3 regions of the Embleya sp. NBC_00888 genome follow, and region 2 is predicted to be linked to each of the others. Evidence: riboswitches for the same ligand, from Rfam matches in the RefSeq annotation. Region 2 holds a riboswitch; each other region holds the start of a gene.

Region 1 (3,218 bases), on a different replicon from region 2:
TGCCGGGAGCCGTCCGGGCTTCGCCACGCCGGGGTCGACCATGGCAGGGGTTCCGGACGTCCCTCGGCAGCCTCGCGTGTTCGATCGGCGTGGCCGCGCGCGGACTTCGGCGTCGACCGACGTGGGCTGGACAGCCGCGGGTCGGTACGGACCTCGCGGCTGTCCTGATGCGCGCACGCTCACGGCCGATGCTCGCCGAGCGGGCCTGTCGGAACGTGTCCGGGAGAGGACGCTGTGGAGGGATCGGCGCGCGGCCGATCGGCCTGACCGGGTCGAACGGCCGATGGGCCTAACCGGGTCGAACGGCCGCGTAGAACTCCATCGAGAAGACCGGCGCTATGGTCACGTTCTTGCCCGGCCGCGGGGCGTGCACGATCTGGCCGCCGCCGATGTAGATGCCCACGTGCGAGTTGTCCGAGTAGTAGAACACCAGGTCGCCCGGCTGCAGCGCGTCCTTGGAGATCCGCGGGCCGTCGTTGACCTGGGTCCAAGTGGTGCGGCTCAGCGAGACGTTGGCGGCCTTCCACGAAGCCTGGGTCAGTCCCGAGCAGTCGTAGGAGCTGGGACCCACGGCCCGAGGCGAGTACGGCTTGCCGATCTGGGCCTTCGCGAACGCGACCGCGGCCGCGGCCCGGCCGGAGACGGGGACGTTGGTCGCCGGCGGCGGTGTGTCCGGCTTGTCCCGCGAGCTGCGGTCGGTGTCGCCGCGTGGAGCGGCGTCGTTCTTGTGCTCGTTCGAGTCGAGGACTTCCTTCTTCTGCTTCTCGCTGAGCGTGTTCAGCAGTCGTTGGGCCTCGGCGAGCTTGGTCTGGATCTCGGTCTTGTTCTTGTTCAGCTCGGTGCGCAGCTTCTCCAGTTCCGCGAGCTGCGAGGAGGCCTCGGTGCGGTCCTGCTGGAGAGCTCGGGCCTGCGCCGCGATCTGCTTCAGCTTGGCGGCCTGTTGGCCGTCGAGCTGGGACATCATCTGCGACTTCTGCAGGAAGCCTTCGGGGTCGCCGCTGAGCGCGAGCGAGAGCGACGGCGGCAGGCCGCCGCTGCGGTACTGGTTGGCCGCCAGGACACCGATCTGGTCGCGCAGGGCGTTCAGCGCGGCCTGTTCCTCGGCGATCCGGGTCTGCGTCTGGTTCGCGGTGGCCTGTTGCTTGGTGATCTGCTCGTCGACGCCGTTGGCGGCGTCGGTGGCCTTGATCACGTCGCTGTGCAGTTGGTTGACGCGTTCCTTGGTCTGCTGGAACGACTGCGCGGGATCCGCGCTCGCGGTGCCGGCGAAGGTCATTACGCCGGTCATCGTCGCGGCGGCTGTGACGACGGTCGCCGCGGTACGCGCGACGGTGCGCGGTTTGGGCTTGCTGTGGTGCCCGGAACGACGTTGCGACGCCATTGGTGGCGGGTCTCCTTCCTCGGCCGCCTACCGGGTTGGCTGACGGGTTCGGGCGGAAGAAGGCGCCCTACGGTGCCGGAGCACCGATTCACCCCAGGGACTGCGAGGGTCCCCGGTTCCGGCTTCTCGTCGCGACGACTGCGGTCACCCACAGTCACCGAAACGCGTCCCCGAATTCGGCGGTGGCGATCGTGTCGAACGGGATGGTCGACGTGGAACCGATCGCCTTTCGTTGAACTTTAGTCACAGGAGTGTCACGGTCATCATCAGTGATCTCTGCATTGCCAAGTCTTTACCAAATTGACCGTTTCCTTTTCCCTTTATCAAGGGAAAGTCTCCTAAATTCCCTAAAGTCGATCTTGGGTTGTTTTGATAATGATTGGCAACCCGGGCCCGCCGGCGGCCCAACTCCACGGATGTCACCGAACGTATGCGATACGTGAGCCGCCGGCTGAGATCCCGGCGGGGCGGTTCTCACGTCGCGCCGAGTGCCGCCGCTGGGGACGTTCGGGCGTTCGGAGGTTCGGGGGGCTGTCAGTGGGTTGGCAGGAATTTGGGGATCGTGCGGACGTAGACGACCATGCCGACGACCTCGACCAGGGTCTGGGTGACGACGACGAGCGCGGCGAGGGCGAGGCGGTCGGGCAGGGACAGGGCCAGGGGGAGCACGACGAGGGAGTTGCGGGTCGCGCCGGTGAAGACGACGGCCCGTCCTGCGGGCACGTCCAGGCGGAACAGCCGCGCGATCGCGAGTCCGGCGAACGCCATCACGACCAGGAACAGTACGTAGAAGGGCACCACCCGCAGGACCGGGCCGAGGTCGTCGTCAAGCCTGGGGATCTGGGAGGCGACCACGACGAACAGGGTGGCGGCCATCAGCGGCACCATCGTGGTGTTCGCGGCGTCGGTGAAACGTTGCCCGGCGCGTCGTCGCGCGGCCCATGCCTGGGTGGCCCAGGCGAGGGCCAGGGGGATGACGATCAAGACGACGAACGCCTCGACGAACGGTCCCGCCTCGACGGTGTCGGCGAGTTCGGAGCCCATGAACAGGAGCAGGAACAGTGGGAGCAGGAGCATCTGGGCGAGCAGGAGCAGGGGGGTGGCGGCGAGAAGGCGTCCCTTGTCGGCGCCGGCGAGGCCGCTGAAGACGATCACGTAGTCCACGCACGGGCACAGCAGGACCAGGAGCACGCCGATGCGGACGGCCCGGTCGTCGGGCAGGAACGCGAACATCGCCGCGACCACCAGGGGCACGACGGCGAAGTTCACGGTCAGTGCGGCGGCCAGGAATCGGCCCGCGCGCAGGGCGCGCACCAGTTCGGCGGCGGGGACCTGGAGGAACGTCACGAACAGCAGTGCGGCCAGGACCGGATTGATCGCGTGTTCCAGCCCCGGACCCATCGACGGCGACACCCACCCGGCGAGGCCGCCGGCCGCCATCGCCCCCAGGTAGATCGCGACTTGGTGGTCCTCCATGACCGCGACCGGCTCCCGTGGCTCCTGCTGTGACACCCGAACACTCCCGGACCCGATCCGAACCACCGCGCGAACCGGCCGGTTCGAACACCTCCATCCTGCCGGGTGCCGACCCACCGTTCGCGCTGCCCGGCCGGGGTCGGCCGCGGGTGCGTGGGGTTGGTGGCGGCCCGCGTCCAGGAGCACGATCCGGGCCTCGGGCCGTAGGAGGGTTTTGGGGAGGCGGGGTTGGAGGCGGGCGTCGCGGTGGCCGCCGGGGTGGCGCGATGGGTGTTCAGGTGCAGCAGGCGCAGCCGGGTTGGCAGCCGCAGGCGTCCTTCTGCTGTCGCCGGGTGGGGAGTTCGGCGGGCGGGGGCGCGCA
Region 2 (3,218 bases):
GTGCCCCGAGCGGACGGCACGACGGCGACGCTGACCCGGGACGCCGACGGCCGGCCGATCGTGCTCGGCGCGTCCGGGGCGCCGGTCGTGCTCGACGAGCGCGCGGTCGCGGTCGATCCCACCGGCGCGCCGGACGGCGCCGGGCACGCGGTGGCCCTGTGGCTCGGTCCGGACGGCGCGCTGCGCACCGCGCGGCTGCCCTGACGGCACCGTCGGGACACGCGCACCGGTCCGCACACGTGAACCGTTCGGACACGCGAACCGTTCGGACACGCGCACCGGTCCGCACACGCGAACGGCGGGCGCTCCCGGGAGGGAACGCCCGCCGTTCGGTGCAGCGGTGACTCGAATGCAGCGGGTGCAGCGGGTGGAGCGGGTGACTCAGACGCTGACGCCGTGGCTGCGCAGCCACGTCATCGGGTTGACCGCGGAGCCGTAGTTCGGCGTGGTGCGGACCTCGAAGTGCAGGTGCGGGCCGGTGACGTTGCCGGTCGCGCCGGAGAGCGCGATCTTCTGGCCGGTCTGCACCTTCATCCCGGCCTTGACCGAGATCGAGGACAGGTGCGCGTACTGGGTGTACTTGCCGTCCGCGTGCCGGATGACGACCTCGTTGCCGTACGCGCCGCCCCAACCGGCCGACACGACGGTGCCCGAGGTGACCGCGCGCACCGTGGTGCCGGTCGAGACCGCGAAGTCCTGGCCGGTGTGGCTGCCGCTGGACCAGCGCGAGCCGCCGGAGCCGAAGCTCGCGGTGAGCGTGGCGCCCGAGACCGGGGCGACGTACGAGCCGGAGGCGGTCGTCGTCGAGTCGGTCTTGGCGGCCTCGGTCTTGGTGGTCACGGCCTTCGGAGCCGGCTTGCTCTCCGTCTTGGCCTTCGGGGCCTCGGCCTTGGGCGCCTCGGTCTTCGGCGTCTCGGCCTTCTGCACCTCGACCTTGGGCTCGGCGGCCTCGGTCTTGGTGGTGGTCGGCGCGGCCTTGCCGTCGACCGCGAGCTTTTGACCCGGGAAGATCAGGTCGGGGTTCTCGCCGACGACGGACTTGTTGGCCTCGTACAGCTTCGGCCAACCGCCGGGCACGTGCGCGGCGTTCGCGATCTTGGAGAGCGTGTCGCCGGTGACCACGACATAGGACGAGGTCGCGGCGGCCGGCTCGGTCTTCGGCGTCTCGGTCTTGGGTGCCTCGGTCTTCGGGGCCTCGGCCTTGGGGGCCTCGGTCTTCGGAGCCTCGGTCTTGACCTCGATCTTCGGCGCGGCTTCCGTCTTCTTCGGGGCCGGCTTGGCGGTCTCGGTCTTGGGAGCGGTCTTCGGCGCGGTCTTGCCGGCCGAGGAGCCGGTGTCGACGTCGGCGGCGGCGCCGCCTCGGGTCAGGCCCGCCTTGACCGAGCACACCGGCCACGCGCCGGGGCCCTGGCCCTTGAGGACCTTCTCGGCGATCGCGATCTGCTGACCCTTGGTCGCCAGGTCGGCCCGGGCGGCGAACTCCGTGCCGCCGAACGCCTTCCAGGTGCTCGCGGTGAACTGCAGGCCGCCGTAGAAGCCGTTTCCGGTGTTGATCTGCCAGTTGCCCGTGCTCTCGCACTGGGCGACCTTGTCCCAGGTGCTCACGGAGGCGGCCTGGGCGGTGCCCGCGCCGATGATCGGCATGGCGACGCCGACTCCGGCGACACCCGCCGCGGCGATCAGACGCGTGGTCCTACTGGTGCTGCGACGGCGATGACGCCCGGTTCCGGACAGCATGGCTGGATCCTCTCCCACGCCTACGAGGTGAGCTGTCGGATTCGGGCCGGAGATCGATAGCCCGGCCACGTCCCGAAGGACATGGCTTCACCCCAAGCCGTTCGCGGCGTCCGATCATCGAGATCGGGGCCGTTCGCGGCGGTTCACCTGTGGTTCCCCCGCTCCTGTCGTGTGGTGCTCGTCAGCCTCCCGAACGGCCGGCGACAGGATTCGGCGTACCGGCGATCGGGGTCCGTGTGGGATACGGACGGATCGAACGCTAAGCAGGCCTCGCCGAAGATCACAAGTCTGTGTCGGATAGACGTCGATTATCCGTTTTGCGGATGAGCGCAATGTAGATGATCCCTTACGGAAAGGACCGTAGTTGGCGTTCCGTGGTGGAAGGGACGGAAACGCGTGACAACGGCCCTTGGTCGCCGTGTAGGTCGATCACCCGGGAAAGATCACCTACGTCCCGTTCGTCACATCCGCATCGCGTGTGGCGTCGCGCGGACCGGGCGCCTGCCCACCGACATGGGCGTTCGCACCCGTGGTCGACGTGATTCGTCCCACAAACGAAGCGCGCCATGTCCGATTTGCCCCAGGCGACTTCACCCTGCGCCGTCGCGGGATCGCGACGCGACACCGCCCGCGACCGCTCGCGGCGCCGGCCGATGCGCGGCGCCGCGGGCGGTGTGTGCGGGACTCAGCCGCGCTGCGCGCGCCAGCCGGCCCAGGCGCTCTCCACCATGTCCGCCGTGTCGTGCCGGGCCTTCCAGCCCAGTTCGGTGGTGATGCGATCGGCGCTCGCGACCACCCGGGCCGGGTCGCCCGCGCGCCGGGGTCGCAGCTCCGGCGCGATGTCGCGCAAACCGGTGACCTCGCGGATGAGTTCCACCATCTCGCGCACCGACGTGCCCTCACCGCGACCGACGTTCAACACCAGCCGCGCGTCCGGGTCGGTGCCGAGCCGACGGGTGGCCGCCACGTGCGCCTCGGCCAGGTCCACCACATGGATGAAGTCGCGCACGCAGGTGCCGTCCGGGGTGTCGTAGTCGTCCCCGAAGATCACCGGCGGCTGATCCGCCGTCAGCTTCTCCAGCACCATCGGCACGAGGTTGAACACGCCCTCGTCCGCGAGCTCCGGCGCGCCCGCGCCCGCGACGTTGAAGTAGCGCAGCGCGGCGTACGAGATGCCGTGCGCGCGCGCTGTGGCCTTGATCATCCACTCGCCGACGAGCTTGCTCTCGCCGTACGGGTTGATCGGCAGGCACGGGGTGTCCTCGTCGACGAGGTCGACGTCGGGCATGCCGTAGACGGCGGCGCTGGAGGAGAACACGACGCGCGTGACGTCGGCCGCGACCATGGCCGCGAGCAGGACGCGCAGGCCCTCGACGTTCTCCTCGTAGTAGTAGAGGGGGCGCGCGACCGATTCGGGCACCTGCTTCTTCGCCGCGATGTGCACCACGCCGTCCACGGCGTGCGCCCGGAACGTCTCGTCC
Region 3 (3,218 bases), 450 kb from region 2:
GCTGCGGCTGATCGCGCGCGGCTACGCGTACAAGGAGATCGCCCGGCGGCTGGTCATCTCGGTCAAGACGGTGGAGACCCATGTGTCCGCCGTGCTGCGCAAGTTGCAGCTTTCCAACCGGCACGAGCTGACCCGTTGGGCGACCGACCGCCGGCTGGTCTGACCGGACCGGCGGTACCCCGGCACACACGACGGCGCCCGCCCTCGGATTCGTTCCGAGGACGGGCGCCGTCGAGGTGTCGTCGGTGTCCGGTGGGCCTAGCCGGGTCGGATGGCCGCGAGGAACGGCATCGAGTCCAGCGGCGCCTTGGTCACGGTCTTGCCCGGACGCGGGGCGTGCACGATCTGGCCGTTGCCGATGTACATGCCCACGTGCCGGTTGTCCGAGTAGAAGAACACCAGGTCGCCCGGCTGGAGGGCGCTCTTGGCGATCTTGGGACCGTCGTTGATCTGGGTCCAGGTGGTGCGGGTGAGCGTCACGCCCGCGGCCTTCCAGGACGCCTGGGTCAGGCCGGAGCAGTCGTACGAGCCGGGGCCCTCGGCGCCGGAGACGTACGGCTTGCCGATCTGCGCCAACGCGAAGTTGATCGCGGCCTGGGCCCGGCCGGAGGCCGGGATGTTGGTCGCCGGCGCGGTGTCCTTCTCCTTGTCCCGCGAGCTGCGGTCGGGCGTACGCGAGGTGTCGCCCGCGTGCTCGTCCGAGTCGAGGACTTCCTTCTTCTGCTGCTCGGTGAGCGTGTTCAGCAGCCGCTGGGCCTCGGAGAGCTTGGCCTGGATGTCGGCCTTGTTCTTGTTCAGCTCGGTCCGCAGCTTCTCCAGTTCCGCGAGCTGCGAGGAGGCCTCGGTGCGGTCCTGCTGGAGAACTCGGGCCTGCGCCGCGATCTGCTTCAGCTTGGCGGCCTGCTGGCCGTCGAGCTGGGACATCATCTGCGACTTCTGCAGGTAACCCTCGGGGTCGCCGCTGAGCGCGAGCGAGAGCGACGGCGGCAGGCCGCCGCTGCGGTACTGGTTGGCCGCCAGGACACCGATCTGGTCGCGCAGGGCGTTCAGCGCGGTCTGTTCCTCGGTGATCCGAGCCTGCGTCTGGTTCGCGGTGCCCTGCTGCTTGGTGATCTGCTCCTCGACGCCGTTGGCGGCGTCGGTGGCCTTGATCACGTCGCTGTGCAGTTGGTTGACGCGTTCCTTGGTCTGCTGGAACGACTGCGCGGGATCCGCGCTCGCGGTGCCGGCGAAGGTCATCACGCCGGTCATCGTCGCGGCGGCCGTGACGACGGTCGCTGCGGTACGGACGGCGGTGCGCGGCTTGGGCTTGCGGTGCTGCCCGGGTCGACGTTGGGACGCCACTGGTGGCGGGTCTCCTTCCTCGGCCGCCTACCGGGTTAGCTGACGGGTTCGGGCGGAAGAAGGCGCCCTACGGTGCCGGAGCACCGATTCACCCCAGGGACTGCGAGGGTCCCCGGTTCCGGCTTCTCGCCGCGACGACTGCGGTCACCCACAGTCACCGAAACGCGTCCCCGAATTCGGCGGAGGCGATCGTGTCGACCGGGTGGCCGACGTCGAGCCGATCGCCTGTCGCAGAACACTAGTCACAGGCGTGTCACGACCATCACCATTGGCCTCTGCATTGCCAAAACTTTACCAAGGTCGCCGTTTCCTTCTCCCCGTATCACGGGAAAAGCGCCCGGATTCCCGAAAGTCGATCTTGAGCCGTTTGGCGCACATTACTCGCGTATGACCAACCGGAAGGTCCCTTATCGGCCGCCGGCTAAGCTGCGACCCGCAACGACGACGGCGTCCCGGGCGCCGCGCGAGGAGCCGACGAGGAGTTGTACGACGTGGACGTTCTGCGGCAGATCCTGCTGGTCCTGCACATCGTGGGCATCGCGTCCCTGCTCGGCGGCTTTCTCACCCAGATGTCCGGGCTGCGCACCGGCGACGTGCGGATCGTGCCCGCGATGACGCACGGTGCGCTGACCATGCTCGTCACCGGTCTGGCGCTGGTCGGGGTGGTCCAGGCGGGTCTGGACCAGGACGTGGACAACGCCAAGATCGGCACCAAGCTGGTGATCCTGCTGGCGATCCTGCTGCTGGTCTGGGGCAATCGCGCCGCGGACCGGGTCTCCCCGAAGGTCCTCGGCGCGATCGGCCTGCTGACCGTGGCGAACATCGCCATCGCCGTCATGTGGACCTGAGCCGGCGCGACGAACCCGCCGGCTCACCTCCCGGGCGTGTCCTCGATCCCTCGCCGAGCGCGCCAGGCCCTGTCCGGCGGATCCCGATGGGTCCGCCGGACAGGGTCTAGCGGCAATACCGGTGTTTTTAGGTCTTTCTGCGGCAGGTTGGGGTGGTGCGGGTCGGTCCGACGAGCGTGACGTCGGGTGGGTTCGGTGGGGGTGTGCTGCGGTGCTCGGTTCGCTTGAGCGCCCAGTTGGACATCTTGCGTTTGATGACGCGGGGGTTGGAGCGCAACCGCCTCGGCGGCAGGGGCCGTTCGTGGATCTCACACAGGGTGGCGAGGAGTGCGACGGCGAGTCGGGAGGGGGGAAAACGCCGCCTGGCCGGTGACGTGGCGGCGGACGACGCGCAGGGTTCGGATGAAGGACAGCCTGTCCGGGTCGCAGTCCACATCCCGAGCGGCGTGGTGCATCAGGTCGCGCAGGGCGTGATGGACCAGGAGAACACCGAGGATCTCCTGTTCGACACCCGCCGGGTGACGGGAACGCAACACGTGGCCGGGACCGCCCTGGTGGGTCTTGATCTCGTCGAGGGCGGTCTCGATCTCCCACCGCTCGTGATACAGCGCCGCCAACTCGGCGGCCGGAGCCGCCGAGGGATCGTGGACGGTGGTGATCAGCCGATACACGATCTCCTCCCCACCGCCCGGGCCCAGGGTGTACTCGACCACACGGACCCGGATCGGATCGACGCGCCGGCGGTCGTGACCGGCGAAGATCTCGGACAGGTAGGACCCGTCGGGCAGGGAGGTCAGGACCGGGAGCACGGCGTTGCCCTTGATCCGCCACAACAGGTCCGCGCCGGTCCCGGAGGCCGCCCGCCACAGTTCGAAGTCGTGGAAACCCCGGTCGGCCAACAGGAGCATCCCGGGCTCCAACGACGCGAACAACCGCCGGGCCGCGGTCGTTTCGCGCACGGCGAGCGGCGCGATGTCGGCCGCGAACACCACGTGGGTGCCGCACTCGACCAACACGGCCACCCTC

Evidence for each region. Region 2 has a riboswitch for cyclic di-AMP ahead of OG948_RS20290 (transglycosylase family protein). Riboswitches for the same ligand answer to the same signal wherever they lie in the genome.
Region 1: linked by a shared signal. The riboswitch ahead of OG948_RS40475 (NlpC/P60 family protein) and the one ahead of OG948_RS20290 (transglycosylase family protein) in region 2 are both predicted to bind cyclic di-AMP.
Region 3: linked by a shared signal. The riboswitch ahead of OG948_RS22550 (NlpC/P60 family protein) and the one ahead of OG948_RS20290 (transglycosylase family protein) in region 2 are both predicted to bind cyclic di-AMP.

Annotation. Positions count from the first base shown of each region.
Region 1 covers NZ_CP108785.1:1,415,425-1,418,642, reverse strand. Annotated here, with positions in the region: gene OG948_RS40475 (NlpC/P60 family protein) at 290-1,381, opposite strand; cyclic di-AMP (ydaO/yuaA leader) riboswitch at 1,391-1,528, opposite strand; gene OG948_RS40470 (bile acid:sodium symporter) at 1,916-2,857, opposite strand; gene OG948_RS40465 (cation transporter) at 3,132-3,218, opposite strand, start outside.
Region 2 covers NZ_CP108784.1:4,809,375-4,812,592, forward strand. Annotated here, with positions in the region: gene OG948_RS20285 (PIG-L family deacetylase) at 1-204, shown strand, start outside; gene OG948_RS20290 (transglycosylase family protein) at 382-1,737, opposite strand; cyclic di-AMP (ydaO/yuaA leader) riboswitch at 1,742-1,963, opposite strand; gene galE (UDP-glucose 4-epimerase GalE) at 2,423-3,218, opposite strand, start outside.
Region 3 covers NZ_CP108784.1:5,260,385-5,263,602, reverse strand. Annotated here, with positions in the region: gene OG948_RS22555 (LuxR C-terminal-related transcriptional regulator) at 1-163, shown strand, start outside; gene OG948_RS22550 (NlpC/P60 family protein) at 259-1,344, opposite strand; cyclic di-AMP (ydaO/yuaA leader) riboswitch at 1,354-1,491, opposite strand; gene OG948_RS22545 (hypothetical protein) at 1,836-2,192, shown strand; gene OG948_RS22540 (IS4 family transposase) at 2,501-3,218, opposite strand, start outside.